2 regions of the Mangrovibacter phragmitis genome follow, and region 1 is predicted to be linked to the other one. Evidence: predicted binding sites of a transcription regulator. Region 1 holds the regulator's gene; the other holds the start of a gene.
What was found. Region 1 encodes PurR, which represses purine synthesis genes. Its sites were predicted from a motif close to CANGCAAACGTTTGCNTG; they were not measured.

Region 2: a site for PurR is predicted at 3,597-3,614, ahead of purM (phosphoribosylformylglycinamidine cyclo-ligase). Genes of this name have one in related genera too.

What each region holds. Positions count from the first base shown of each region.
Region 1 covers NZ_CP134782.1:1,123,035-1,130,883, reverse strand. The annotation lists gene sodB (superoxide dismutase [Fe]) at 1-464, shown strand, start outside; gene MPHASIOC01_RS05420 (MFS transporter) at 529-1,695, opposite strand; gene MPHASIOC01_RS05415 (YnhF family membrane protein) at 1,964-2,053, opposite strand; gene purR (HTH-type transcriptional repressor PurR) at 2,346-3,371, shown strand; gene punR (DNA-binding transcriptional activator PunR) at 3,368-4,297, opposite strand; gene punC (purine nucleoside transporter PunC) at 4,405-5,595, shown strand; gene cfa (cyclopropane fatty acyl phospholipid synthase) at 5,877-7,025, shown strand; gene MPHASIOC01_RS05390 (riboflavin synthase subunit alpha) at 7,148-7,804, opposite strand.
Region 2 covers NZ_CP134782.1:2,894,022-2,901,870, reverse strand. The annotation lists gene ppk1 (polyphosphate kinase 1) at 1-1,546, opposite strand, end outside; gene purN (phosphoribosylglycinamide formyltransferase) at 1,797-2,438, opposite strand; gene purM (phosphoribosylformylglycinamidine cyclo-ligase) at 2,438-3,475, opposite strand; gene upp (uracil phosphoribosyltransferase) at 3,778-4,404, shown strand; gene uraA (uracil permease) at 4,492-5,787, shown strand; gene MPHASIOC01_RS13965 (DnaA inactivator Hda) at 5,884-6,585, shown strand; gene arsC (arsenate reductase (glutaredoxin)) at 6,644-6,997, opposite strand; gene bepA (beta-barrel assembly-enhancing protease) at 7,007-7,849, opposite strand, start outside.

The DNA.
Region 1 (7,849 bases):
ACAACCTGGTTAAAGGTACCCCTTTCGAAGGCAAGTCCCTTGAAGAGATCATCTGCTCTTCTGAAGGTGGTGTGTTCAATAATGCAGCTCAGGTCTGGAACCACACTTTCTACTGGAACTGTCTGGCACCTAACGCAGGTGGCGAACCGACTGGTGCAATTGCTGATGCCATCAATGCTGCTTTCGGTAGCTTTGCTGATTTTAAAGCAAAATTTAACGATGCCGCAGCTAAGAACTTTGGTTCTGGCTGGACCTGGCTGGTTAAACAGGCAGATGGTAGCCTGGCTATCGTTTCCACCTCTAACGCCGGTACACCGCTGACTGCAGGTGCGACACCGTTACTGACTGTTGATGTGTGGGAACACGCCTATTACATTGACTACCGTAATTCTCGCCCTAACTACCTGGAGCACTTCTGGGCTCTGGTAAACTGGGAATTTGTTGCGAAAAATCTCGCTGCATAATCGCGGTAACGATAAAAAAGCGAAGCTCGTGCTTCGCTTTTTTTTTGACCGAAAAAGTGTGAACTTAGTCAACTGTGTCACAAACACGGTTATCCACCTGGCGGTTAATCAATACCAGTAACAACCCTGTCGCAGCAACTACTGCGCCCATAACGGGTACCGTACTGTAACCCAGGCCTGCAGTTATTACCCCCCCACCAGCTGCAGCTCCCAGCGCATTCCCCAGATTAAAAGCGCCGATATTAACAGATGAAGCAAGGCCCGGAGCTTCACTGGCAACACGCATAACTCGCATCTGCAAAGGCGGAACCACACCAAATGTTGCAGCCCCCCAAACAATCATCATCAACGCGGCACCGGCATAGCTTTTACCCACCCAGGGCACCAGTGCCATACTGGTAATCAGTAGCACCAGGAAACCAATCAGCGTGCCTGTCACTGATTTATCCGCTAACCGCCCACTCCAATAATTCCCAATAGAAAAGCCAACACCGACAAGCACCAGCATGGCCGTGACAAACCCGGGTGTTGCGCCTGTAATAGTTTCAAGTACGGGAGCAATGTAGGTGTACAGCGTGAACATCGCGCCAGCACCCAGGACAGTTGTGAGCAGTGCTGCCAGTACCTGAGGTCGGACAAGAACCTTCAGTTCCTTCGCCACATCAGGCTTGTGGCCCTGAATGCCAGCCGGAATTGTCATAAACAAACTGAACATGGCTACCAGCCCCAGCGCACCAATCCCCAGGAAAGCCATACGCCAGCCAATATACTGTCCAAGCCAGGTTGCCGCCGGCACCCCACCGATATTGGCAATCGTCAGCCCCATAAACATCGTTGCGACAGCACTGGCCTGTTTATTCGCGGGGACAACACTGGCAGCCACCACAGCCCCCAGGCCAAAAAATGCCCCATGGTTCAGGCTGGTTATCACACGGGCAAACATCAACATGCCATAATCCGGAGCCACAGCAGAGAGCACATTACCCAAAGTAAAAATACTCATCAGAAAAACCAGGGCATTTCGCCGTGAATAACGCGACAACAACAGTGTCATCAAAGGGGCGCCAATCATTACCCCAACGGCATAGGCGCTAATCAGCATCCCGGCTGCGGGAATCGAAACATGCACACCTTCGGCAATAACAGGTAACAGCCCCATAGGTGAAAACTCAGTGGTACCAATCCCAAAAGCGCCTACTGCGAGAGCGAGTAATGGAAAATTGACTTTCATCACTACCTCAATTTTTAGCCAGCGCAAAGCAACGCAGGCACAGACAAAAAAGATGAAAACATGATGTCAGTCACACTTCGTTTTGAAAAGTGGCAATAGTGATAATAGAGTTTTGCTAAACGGTAAAGAATCAGTGCTGCAGGTAGTATCGGGGCAGAAAGGGAGAAAAACGCAACAGCCAGGCGATAGTGTATTAGTTGTCAGTAAGGCACAAAACTAACAACGCCACCGCCTGGGCAACGATAACTGTGTAAAAACAGTACAGGCCTTAATGCAGGATGGCAATCAGCGCCGTTGCAACAATCAGACCTAAGGTAATAACAGTCGTAGTCAGTGAATATCTCAATTCAGTTGGCATGATTAATTCCTTATTCCCTGTAAAAAGTGGGTGTAGATCATTTTTACACAGTTTGGCCGTAAAATCCTTAAAGATTTAGTTTGATATGTGCTTTAGCACTTCCACTTTTACTCAATATAAGACAAAATCGCACGCTGACTTATTACGTACCGGCCACTATCCCCTCCTTTTCGTTTTATGTCGCAATCCCGGCATGCTGGCAACCCAATTCGTTGCTTACAGGGATAAGCCCAGGCAAACGTTTAACCAATTATATTTCAGGAGTTTAGGGTATGGTCTGGAGTGACATCAAATGGCAACTATAAAAGACGTCGCGAAACGCGCAAACGTTTCCACTACAACCGTATCACACGTTATTAACAAAACGCGTTTTGTTGCGGAAGACACCCGTAATGCGGTGTGGGCAGCAATTAAAGAACTGCACTATTCACCCAGCGCGGTAGCACGCAGCCTGAAAGTGAACCACACAAAATCTATTGGTCTGCTTTCCACGAGCAGTGAGGCCCCCTATTTTGCTGAAATTATTGAAGCGGTTGAGAACAGCTGTTTTGCCAAAGGCTACACACTGATTCTCGGCAATGCGCACAATAATTTTGAAAAGCAGCGAGCCTACCTGTCAATGATGGCGCAAAAGCGCGTTGATGGCCTGCTGGTTATGTGTTCAGAATATCCCCAGGAACTGCTGTCTATGCTGGAAGAGTACCGCCATATTCCGATGGTGGTTATGGACTGGGGTGAAGCACGGGCAGATTTTACCGACTCTGTCATTGATAACGCCTTCGAAGGCGGTTACATGGCTGGCCGGTATTTAATTGAGCGTGGACACCGGGAAATTGGCGTGATATCAGGTCAACTGGAACGCAACACCGGCTCAGGACGGCTTTCCGGCTTCATGAAAGCAATGAGCGAAGCCGGTATCAATGTCCCTGAGTCATGGGTTGTTCACGGCGATTTCGAACCCGAGTCTGGCTACAACGCTATGCAGCAAATCCTTACCTGTCCGCAACGCCCAACAGCTGTGTTTTGTGGCGGAGATATAATGGCGATGGGGGCTATCTGTGCTGCCGATGAAATGGGGCTGCGTGTGCCGCAGGATATCTCGATTATTGGTTACGATAACGTGCGCAACGCGCGTTACTTTACCCCGGCACTGACCACGGTTCACCAGCCCAAAGATTCTCTCGGCGAGACGGCTTTTAATATGCTGCTCGACAGAATTATCAATAAGCGCGAAGAGTCCCAGACTATTGAGGTTCATCCCCGCCTTATTGAACGTCGTTCTGTTGCTGATGGCCCGTTCATGGATTATCGCCGTTAATCATCCTGCGGGAGTTGACCCGGCTCCCGCAACCACTCACTGTTCAGAGTGCCGCTATCTCCCAGATAATCCAGCACCCACTGTAAAGCTGGCGAGGCATCACTTTGCCGCCATGTCAGGCAACAGGCAGAATCGGGGTAAGGATTTTCAAGCCGCAGACTCACCCATTCACCGCGTTCAATAAATGGCTGTGCCATGTGCGCCGGCACCATGCCGATACCGATGCCCTCACTCAGGCAGGCAAAACCACACTGCCAGTCGGGTACCACTATCCGACGCTGATTACTGAGTTGCCAGGTTATCCTTTTAGGCAGTTCACGCGAGGTATCTTCCAGAACCAGAGATGGCCACTGGCGAAGTACGTCATCGCCAATAAAACCTGTCATCTGCGCAAGCGGGTGCGATGCAGCGACCACACAACGCCATGCCATGCTCCCCATATCACGAAAGCCGTACCGCCCACCGACAGGCACAGCCTGTGTCGCGCCAATCGCCAGTTCGACCCGCCCATCTGCCAGCGCATCCCACACACCATTGAACACTTCCGGCCGTACATGCAACTCCACATCCTGGAATTGATGATAAAAATCCTGCACCAACTGACGGGTTCTTGCCGGACGGACAATGGTGTCGACCGCAATAGCCAGTGAACCACGCCAGCCATTCGCTATCTGCTGGCACTGCAGGCGTGTTTCATGCATTTTTTTGATAACACTGCGACCTTCCTGTAAAAAACACCGGCCAGCGGCAGTCAGTTCTACATCTTTATGGCGGCGTTCAAACAGTTCGACCGACAGCCAGGATTCCAGTTGTCGCACTGTATAACTGATTGCCGAAGGTACACGGTGTAACTCCTGGGCAGCGCCGCTAAAACTGCCATTGCGAGCGACGGCATCCACCACTTCAAGTGCATATTCTGACCACATAACCTGCCTGCAAAAATTTTGAAAGGAATAAGCAAATTTTAGCGTTTCACAAAGATGGATGCACTTTTTACACTCACGCCACGAATTTTGTTATATCAGGATTGACCATGAGTACCTCCCGTCTCTTTATTACCTGGCTTGCAGGGCTAAGCATGCTGGGCTTTCTGGCAACCGATATGTACCTGCCAGCGTTTAGTGCCATTCAGGTCTCACTGGGGGCTCCCCCGTCTGCCATCAGTGCCAGTTTGAGTGTGTTTCTCGCCGGTTTCGCTCTGGCCCAGTTAATTTGGGGCCCACTCTCAGACCATTTTGGTCGCCGCCCTGTTTTGTTGACCGGGCTGGTGATTTTTGCACTGAGTTGTGCCGGGATTTTTTTCGTCACTTCACCAACAGCATTTCTGGTTTTGCGGTTTATGCAGGCCGTTGGGGTATGTTGCGCAACAGTAAGCTGGCAGGCACTGGTTACTGACCGTTTCTCCGGGCAACAGGCTAATCGCGTCTTTGCCACCATTATGCCTTTGGTTGCGCTTTCCCCGGCACTGGCTCCTCTTGCCGGTAGCTGGATACTGCGCCATTTTACCTGGCAGGCAATATTCGCCTGTCTGTTATTCATTACACTTTTGCTGATTTTACCCCTCAGGCATTACACCAGTGCACAACGCCCACAACGTACAGCGCATTCTCAACCCACCCTTTACTCCTCTTTGTTGCGTCATCAAGGGTACTGCGGCAATGTCATCATATATGCGGCCTGCTCAGCCAGTTTTTTTGCCTGGCTCACAGGTTCCCCCTTTATTCTTCACCAAATGGGGTTCGGGCCTGAGGCAATAGGACTGAGCTATGTACCACAAACACTGGCTTTTTTGCTGGGCGGTTTTGGTTGCCGTAGTGCACTGAAAAAGTGGCAAGGGCGGCAAATGTTACCCTGGATGCTGGGGATATTTACCGTGAGTGTTGCCACTGTTTTTGGTGTGTCACTGACCACATCGCCTTCTTTGGTCAGCCTGTTGGTACCCTTCTGCCTGATGGCGCTGGCAAACGGTGCAATTTATCCTGTTGTCGTGGCACAGGCCCTGCAGCCGTTTCCTCAGGCTGCCGGGCGGGCAGCCGCATTACAAAACACGCTGCAACTGGGGCTTTGTTTTCTGGCAAGCCTGCTGGTTTCCATGATGGTATCCACACCGCTGATTGCCACAACCAGCATTATGTTAAGCACCCTGGTTCCTGCCTGGGTAGGCTACCAGTTACAGGCAATAGCCGTTGCCAAAACCCCTCATCCCGTCCGCTCCACACGTTAGCGATAATGTCATTTTTTTGTAATTAGCTTGCTAACAATTTTCTATTGAATCACATTGTTACGCGGCATATACTGATATGGGGCTCGGGATACCGGGCCTGCATTCTTTCTTTCGGGGGCCCCGACTCCCGTTTTCAGATGGCCTGTCATCAGGCGACCACCTGCTTTTATATCGCGTCCGGTTCCGGGCTTATGTTTTTTTTTGCTGTGAGACAACTCACAATGTCAAATTAGCGACTACGCTTTTTTAGTGTCTGCTCACAGTCAGGTGATGGAGAAACTATGAGTTCATCGTGTATAGAAGAAACCGCGATAAAAGATAATGAATGGTTCCGCATTGTCAGTGAATTGCTGTCACATGCGGGTGTCGCGATAAATGGTAATAGTCCTGCGGACATCCAGGTAAAAAATCCTGATTTTTTTAAACGCATATTGCAGCAAGGTTCTTTGGGATTAGGTGAGAGTTATATGGACGGCTGGTGGGATTGCGACCGTCTTGACCTGTTTTTCACTAAAGTGCTCAGAAATGGTCTGGAAAACCAACTCCCCCATCATTTTAAAGATACGTTGCGTATTCTGTCCGCCCGCCTGTTTAATCTGCAAAACCGTAAACGAGCCTGGATTGTTGGTAAAGAGCATTACGACCTGGGTAATGACCTCTTCACCAGAATGCTCGATCCTTTTATGCAATATTCCTGTGGCTACTGGAAAAAAGCCACTGACCTGGAAACTGCACAACAGGATAAACTGAGAATGATCTGCGAAAAACTGCAGCTCAAGCCGGGAATGACCTTGCTGGATATTGGTTGCGGCTGGGGTGGGCTTGCGGCATTTGCAGCAAAAAATTACGGTGTGTCGGTATACGGTGTAACAATTTCAGCTGAACAGCAAAAACTTGCACAGGCGCGTTGTGAAGGGCTGGATGTCACAATATTGCTGCAAGACTACCGTGATCTGACCATGCAGTTTGATCGCATTGTTTCTGTAGGCATGTTTGAGCATGTCGGCCCCAAAAATTATGAGACTTACTTTGCTGTTGTCAATCGGTGTCTGAAGCCTGAAGGGATCTTCCTGCTGCATACCATTGGTTCAAACAAAACAGACAACAATGTTGACCCATGGATAAATAAATACATTTTCCCCAACGGTTGTCTGCCATCAGTAAAACATATCGCTCAGGCCAGCGAGCCTTATTTTGTTATGGAAGACTGGCACAATTTCGGCTCAGATTACGACAAAACGCTGATGGCATGGTACCAGCGGTTTTTGGCGTGCTGGCCAGAAATAGCAGATAATTATTCGGAACGGTTTAAGCGGATGTTTACTTATTATCTGAACGCCTGTGCAGGTGCATTTCGTGCACGAGACATTCAATTGTGGCAGGTTGTCTTTAGCCGCGGCATTGAAAATGGCCTTCGTGTTCCGCGCTGAATAAAGGTTCCTGATGTAAAAAAACCACCCGCAACCCGCAGGTGGTTTTTTTATTTGAACCTGGCGTTATTCGCCTGTACAAGGCTCAACAGGCGCGCTAAACCTGCGCAAGGATACCCGACTCAGCCCTGCTTTTCTGCCAGTGCCTGGCTCAGGCTGGCGGCACTGGCGTCCCGGGTTGCCAGTACGCGCTCAACAGTATCTACAATCGCCTGCGTCTGTGGGTCGATTTCAATATTTACGCGTTGCCCCAGTTTACGCGTACCCAGCGTAGTGCGTTGCAATGTTTCCGGAATTAAATGTACGCAAAAGCGGGTGGCAGTCACTTCGCCGACTGTCAGACTGATACCATCAATACCGATGTAGCCTTTATGCAGAATGTACTTCATCAGGGAAGCATCCTGGATTTTAAACCAAATCTGGCGGTTATTTTCAGAGGTGATGATTTTCGCCACTTCAGCGGTAGTCATAATATGGCCGGACATTAAATGCCCACCAATTTCATCACTGAATTTTGCCGCACGCTCGACATTGACCAGCGAGCCTGGCGTAATGTCACCAAGATTGGTGATACGCAGTGTCTCTTTCATTAAATCAAAACTGACGCGATTGGCGTCTATTCCCGTTACTGTCAGGCAACAACCGTTATGTGCGACTGAAGCTCCCTCTTCCAGACCGGGCAGCATAGCGTCCGGCAGCTCTACAACGTGTGTACGAAAGTTTTCTTTTTCATCAATAGCCACTACGGTGGCTATTCCCTGCACAATACCCGTAAACATATTCTCTCCTGCAGCGGTTTCACCCCGCCTGAATTTTACAAAATA
Region 2 (7,849 bases), 1.8 Mb from region 1:
CCAGTTTGTAGAGCATGTTCCTGGAGTTTTGCGGTGACACAATCAGGTAGTCGAAATTTACCGGTCGGTAGGGGTTTTCAATGAAATTAAATACGCGCCGTACTTCATTGGTTATCCGCTGGTCAGCGGTAAGCAAAGCATAATCGGTATACAATCGGGCAGTTTTTTCGTTGAAGTTACCTGTACCGATATGGGCATAGCGCACCACTTCATCACCTTCACGGCGAGAAATCAGGAACAGTTTGGAGTGAATTTTTAACCCTGGCGCCGAGAAAATAACATGCACACCGGCTTCAGTAAGCCTTTTTGCCCAGTGAATATTCGCAGCTTCGTCAAACCGCGCCTGCAATTCCACTACCACTGTGACTTTTTTGCCGTTGTGCGCCGCGTGAATCATGGAGTCAATCAGGCGCGAATCTTTGGCAACCCGGTAAATGTTTATCTTGATAGCCAGTACATTGGGGTCAAACGAGGCCTGGCGGAACAGTTCAAGCACATGTTCAAAAGTGTGGTAAGGGTAGTACAGCAATACATCCCGCTCACGGATGGCATCAAACCCATTGCGGAATTTATCGAACCACAAATGGCGCAGGCGAGGTAAAGGTTTATTGAGCAGGTTGGGTTTGCCAATATTCGGGAAACCAATAAAGTCTTTAAAGTTGTGGTAGCGCCCACCAGGAATAATGGAGTCGTAACGCGAGATAGAGAGTTTTTCGCGCAATAACTCCACCATTTCTGCTGGCATATCGCGCTGGTAAACAAAACGCACAGGTTCTGCGGTTAAGCGTTGCTTCAGGCTGGAGGACATCAGTTCCAGCAAGCTGGATTCCATTTCTGTGACCAGGTCATATTCTGCATCACGGGTCATCTTCATGGAGTAAGCATTCAGTTCGTCATAATCAAAAAAGCCTTTAAAAATATCATCCAGACAATAACGAAGAATGTTATCAAGTAAGATCATTGGCTTGCGCCGACGAGGTGTTTCTGGTGGCAGGTTGACGAACCGTGGCGCTTTATCTGAAGGGATCTCCAGCAGCGCATAGTTCACCACATCGCCATTAATTATTTCGATTGCAAGATAGGTGAAGTCATCTTTAAGAAATTGCACCAGGTCGGTTTCGCGGGTGATAAGAATAGGCGCGATATAGGGGCGCAAATGTTGCCTGAAGTATTCTCTTAACCAGACTTGCTGGTTATCTGACAACTGACGTTCGTTAATGAGAAATATTTGGTTGCGCGCCAGCTCCAGCAGCAGTTCATTGTACAACCCATCAAACTCCTGATCGGTCTTTAATACCCTGGACTGAATCTTGCCCATCAGGTGGCGATAGTGAGCATTGCTGCCTTGCTCTTCACTGATAAGAATGCGCCGTTTTAACTCCGCGAAACGTACTTTGTAAAATTCGTCGAGGTTGTTGGAGTAGATGCCTAAAAAGCGCATACGCTCAATGAGTGGGTTGTTTTTGTCTGCGGCTTCCTGGAGTACGCGTTCATTGAAAGCCAGCCAGCTCAGTTCTTTATCAATATATAACTTATCCAGACCCATGAATCCTTCAACTCCGGTAAATAAAACAGAGGACACGCCAGACCATCCTGCAACAACTATTATGGCGAGCTTTGTCCGGGAATGTCCAATAATGTCATAACAGTATGACAAGAAAGCGAGCGATTTGATTGACTAATAAAAGCGCAAAAAAGAACCGGCAGAGTGGGTGACGATAAGAAGAAAGAGAGTAACTGGCGTGCTTTCGCAAATTAAGCAGAGGGCAAAAGCTGCACCTCTGCCAGTAATTTAATTATTCGTCACCTGCGTAGCCATGAGCAGGCAGGCGCTGACCGTCGAGCCAGGCATGGTTACTGTGCATCACCAGACGTTCTGAAAGAAACCAGTTAATGACCAGTGGGTAAATGGCATGTTCCTGAACCTGAACCCGTGCGGTGATAATCTCCTCATCATCACCATCGAAAACAGGTACTTTCGCCTGCAAAATGACCGGCCCACCATCAAGCTGCTCAGTGACAAAATGCACGGAAGTTCCGTGTTCTTTATCTCCATTCTCCAGTACCTGGCGGTGCGTGTGCAGCCCCGGGTACTTAGGCAGTAATGACGGATGGATGTTGATCATTTTGCCCAGGTAGTGGCTGACAAAGGCCGGGCTTAAAATACGCATGTACCCAGCCAGCACAACGACATCAGGCTGGTAAGCATCAATCTGCTCCATCAACGCGTTATCAAAAGCTTCCCTGCTTTCAAACGACTTTGGGTCGAGAGAAAAGGCCGGAATACCTGCCTCGCTGGCACGGGTTAGCCCATACGCACTGGCTTTATTACTGAAAACAGCAGAAAGGGTGCCATTGATTTTTTTCTGGTCACAGGCATCAATAATGGCCTGCAAGTTGCTGCCATTACCTGAAATCAGCACCACAATCTTTTTCATTATGCAATAACCACACGCTGTTCATCACTGGATGCTTTAATCGTGCCAATCTCCCAGGCATTTTCGCCAAGGTTGCGTAGCAGCTCCAGGGATTTTGCGGCATCTGAGGCAGCAACGGCAATCACCATTCCCACACCACAGTTAAAGGTGCGATACATTTCATGACGGCTGACATTGCCTGCCTGTTGTAGCCAGCCGAAAACAGCAGGCCACTGCCAGGAGGCTTCATTGATAACCGCCTGAGTGTTGTCCGGTAGCACGCGTGGGATATTTTCCCAGAACCCGCCACCCGTTAAGTGGGCAATCGCATGCACATCAACTTTGCTGATTAATTCCAGTACCTGTTTAACGTAGATGCGCGTAGGTTCCAGTAAATGGTCGGCCAGAGGTTTGCCTTCCAGTTGAGTGGTTAACGGGTCGCAACCACTCACTTCAACAATTTTGCGTACCAGTGAGTAGCCATTGGAGTGCGGGCCGCTTGAACCCAACGCTATCAGTACATCACCGTCAGCCACTTTACTGCCATCAATGATTTCTGATTTTTCTACCACACCAACACAGAAACCAGCGACATCATAATCTTCACCGTGGTACATACCTGGCATTTCTGCCGTTTCGCCACCAACCAGTGCACAACCCGATTGCAGACAACCTTCAGCGATACCTGTGATAACAGAAGAGGCTGTATCCACATCCAGCTTACCTGTAGCGTAGTAATCAAGGAAAAATAGCGGTTCAGCACCTTGCACCACCAGGTCATTCACACACATAGCAACCAAATCGATACCAATGGCATCGTGGCGTTTAAGATCCATCGCCAGACGCAGTTTGGTGCCAACACCATCAGTCCCGGAAACCAGTACAGGCTCACGATATTTCTGTGGCAAAGCGCACAGTGCGCCGAATCCGCCCAAACCACCCATAACTTCAGGACGGCGGGTTTTTTTTACGACACCTTTGATTCGGTCGACCAGAGCGTTACCTGCGTCAATATCAACACCGGCATCTTTATAGCTGAGAGAGGTTTTGTCGGTCACTGCTAAGTCCCCACGCGGTTGCGGTTGGTGCGCTACCCAGGCCAGCATTCAGGCAAGCTTGCGCGTACAAATGTGGCGTGTTCCGGGTAGTGCGCTAAAAATCGCGGCAATTCTAACAGTGCAGGCAAACGTTTGCGAGCCTATTCTGAAACCTGAACGCAGAAATCTTTGCTACTGACCAATTCCACCGCAGTTGATCCCGATCAAGCCTTAACCGGGAGTGAAAGGTGGAACCGTTCACAAAAAGCGGTATAATCCGGCGATTTTTTTTGTGGCTGCTACCTGTCTGGGGGAGAAAGAGTATGAAGATTGTGGAAGTGAAACACCCACTCGTCAAACATAAGCTGGGTCTGATGCGTGAGCATGATATTAGCACCAAGCGCTTTCGGGAGTTGGCCTCTGAGGTGGGTAGTTTGCTGACTTACGAAGCAACAGCCGATTTAGAGACAGAGAAAGTTACCATTGAAGGCTGGAATGGCCCGGTGGCTGTTGAGCAAATCAAAGGAAAGAAAATCACCGTTGTACCCATTTTGCGTGCAGGCCTTGGCATGATGGAAGGCGTGCTTGAGCATGTGCCCAGTGCCCGAATCAGTGTTGTCGGTATCTACCGTAATGAAGAAACACTGGAGCCGGTTCCTTATTTCCAGAAGCTGGTGTCTAACATTGACGAACGTATGGCGCTGGTGGTTGACCCGATGCTTGCAACGGGTGGTTCGATGATTGCCACTATAGACCTGTTGAAGAAAGCAGGCTGCCACAGTATTAAAGTGCTGGTGCTGGTTGCTGCGCCAGAAGGCCTTGCGGCACTGGAGAAAGCCCATCCGGATGTTGAGCTTTACACCGCATCTATTGACCAGGGGCTCAACGAGCACGGTTACATTATTCCCGGTCTTGGCGACGCGGGCGATAAGATTTTTGGAACGAAATAATTATTCAATAAGCCGACTAATGAGTCGGCTTTTTTTTGGTGAAATCACCACGCTATTACACAACATAACTTCACTGAGGAACACACTATGACGCGCCGTGCTATCGGGGTGAGCGAAAGACCACCGTTGTTGCAGACCATCCCCCTTAGTTTACAGCACTTGTTTGCCATGTTTGGCGCAACCGTGCTGGTGCCTATTCTGTTTCATATTAATCCGGCAACCGTTTTGCTGTTCAATGGCGTGGGGACATTGCTCTATTTATTTATCTGTAAGGGCAAAATTCCGGCATACCTTGGGTCAAGCTTTGCGTTTATTTCACCGGTGCTGTTGCTGTTGCCTTTAGGTTATGAAGTGGCTCTGGGTGGTTTCATTATGTGCGGCGTGTTGTTTTGTATTGTCGCGCTGATTGTGAAACAAGCCGGAACAGGGTGGCTGGATGTGATGTTCCCACCCGCGGCGATGGGGGCAATTGTTGCCGTTATCGGGCTGGAGCTTGCCGGTGTGGCGGCAAATATGGCCGGGTTATTACCGGCAGATGGTAAGCCTGCAGACAGCACCACCGTGATTATTTCTGTCTCGACTTTAGCTATAACTATCCTCGGGTCAGTGCTGTTTCGGGGTTTTCTTGCCATTATCCCCATTCTGATTGGGGTTCTGGCCGGGTACGCACTTTCATTTGCCATGGGCGTGGTGGATACCACAGCCATTCGTGAGGCTCACTGGTTTGCCTTACCAACTTTTTATACTCCGCGTTTTGAATGGTTTGCGATTTTCACTATTTTACCTGCGGCGCTGGTGGTTATTGCGGAGCATGTCGGGCACCTGGTCGTGACTGCGAATATCGTTAAAAAAGATTTGATTCGTGATCCGGGCCTGCACCGTTCTATGCTGGCGAATGGGCTATCCACAATACTTTCCGGGTTCTTTGGCTCCACGCCTAACACCACTTATGGGGAAAACATTGGTGTGATGGCTATTACCCGTGTTTACAGCACCTGGGTTATTGGCGGTGCAGCAGTGTTTGCGATTCTGCTGTCCTGCGTGGGTAAACTGGCCGCAGCGATTCAAATTATACCTGTTCCTGTAATGGGGGGCGTTTCACTGCTGTTGTACGGCGTAATCGGTGCATCCGGTATCCGGGTGCTGATTGAATCTAAAGTGGATTACAGTAAAGCGCAAAACCTTATCCTGACAGCGGTAATTTTGATTATCGGGGTGAGTGGCGCGAAAGTGCATATCGGTGCGGCAGAGTTAAAAGGGATGGCGCTGGCAACGATTGTTGGTGTCTGCCTGAGTCTGATTTTCAAAGTAATTTCTGTATTCCGCCCGGAAGACGTTATCGAAGACGAAAGTGGTGATGATAACGCCCCGGCGAAGTCCTGATAAGATAACGGGCAGCCCGGATCTGCCCGGTTCATTCGCCATGTGATTCTGTGTTACACTGCGTCTGTTTTTTGGTAAGCCCAAACTGAGGTCCTTCTGAACACGCCGGCACAGCTCTCTTTGCCTCTTTATCTGCCTGACGATGAAACTTTCGCGAGTTTCTGGCCGGGCGATAACCCTTCTTTGTTAGCAGCAGTACAAAATGTTCTGCGGCAGGAACATAGCGGGTATATCTATTTTTGGTCACGAGAAGGTGGTGGGCGCAGCCACTTGCTGCACGCTGCATGTGCGGAGCTTTCTCAGCGAGGTGAAGCGGTTGGGTATGTCCCGCTGGATAAACGCACCTGGTTTGTACCGGAAGTACTGGATGGCATGGAGCAACTATCGCTGGTCTGCATTGATAATATTGAGTGTATAGCTGGTGATGCATTGTGGGAAATGGCGATTTTTAACCTGTATAACCGCATTCTGGAATCAGGTAAAACGCGCTTATTTATTACGGGCGACCGCCCTCCACGCCAGCTTAACCTGCAACTGGCTGACCTTGCCTCGCGCCTGGACTGGGGGCAAATCTACAAGCTTCAGCCACTTTCTGATGAAGATAAACTGCAGGCTTTGCAATTGCGGGCCCGGTTGCGTGGTTTTGAATTACCCGAAGACGTAGGCCGTTTTCTGCTTAAACGCCTTGACCGGGAAATGCGAACCCTGTTCCAGACGCTGGATCATTTGGATAAAGCCTCGATTACTGCACAGCGAAAACTGACAATCCCTTTCGTTAAAGAAATTCTCAATCTGTAGTACGCTGAACAGCTATGCCTGTATGAAAACGCAGCGCCAGGCGCTGCGTTAATCTCTGTTAAATAATATCCAGTACTTGTTCAGGCGGCCTGCCCAGCCGGGCTTTCCCGTTGCTGATTACAATTGGACGCTCAATTAACTTCGGGTGTTTGGTCATTGCGTCAATCAGCGCATCTTCACTGGTTTCATCTGCAAGACTCAGTTCTTTATACAGCGTTTCTTTCGTGCGCATTAACTGACGGGCACTGCTCATACCTAACTGGCTTAGCAGCTCTTTTATTGTGCTGGCAGAAGGTGGCGTATCCAGATAAAGCACCACTTCTGGTTCAACCTGTTTTTCTTTCAGCAATGCCAGAGTTTCACGGCTTTTGGAGCAACGCGGGTTGTGATAAATAGTGACTGCCGGTTTCATTGTGCTGTGTTACCTCTTTTCATATGTCCGAAAACGCTGCTGTAACTGGCGCAACTGGTCAATGCGTGCGTCATAGCGTTGTTGTTGCAGGCTACCCAGTTTTACTTGTGAACTTGCTGAACTGAGCGTTGTGATGGCCTGGTCTATTTTACCGGTGAGCGCCAGGTTTTCCGCCCGTGCAGCCAGTTCCTGGTCACGATGCCCAAGGGCTGCTTCTGCCTGGGCCAGCAAATCCCAGCCATTGGTGTCGTTGGGGTTGCTGAAGGTGTAGCGGTTTAACATTTGTGCTGCCTGCTCATTCTGGCCGGACTGAATCAGCGCGTTAGCCAGGTTGAGCTGAAGTACCGGGTCGTTACGTAAATCGGGTGCTTTTTGTAACCTGGCTATGGCTTCGGCGTTTTTTTTCAGTCCAAGATCTATATCGGTCGCGAGATCGAGATACCAGGGATCGTTTGGTTGAGCAGACAGTAGTGGTTGCAGAAGTTTATTGGCATCAGCATATTTGTTAGCTTCCAGTGCCAGAATTGCCCGGCCATACTGAGCAGCATGTTGCTGGCGAATATTCCCTTTTGACCAGCTATCCAACAGGTCACTGGTCAGTTGGTTTTGCCCCGAATTATACATGCCCAGCACGCGGGCTTTCGCCATGTAGAAATCTTCAGACGAGTGCACCACGACATGGGGCATTTGGTTAGCCCGGTTACGCGCATCAGCCAGGCGGCTTTCGGGCAATGGGTGAGTCAGTAAAATTTCTGGTGGGCGCGATGCATAACGCGACTGGTCGAGCAATTTTTCCATAAAAGCGGGCATTGCCTGAGGATCAAAGCCTGCGCGTTGCAGCACCTGAATACC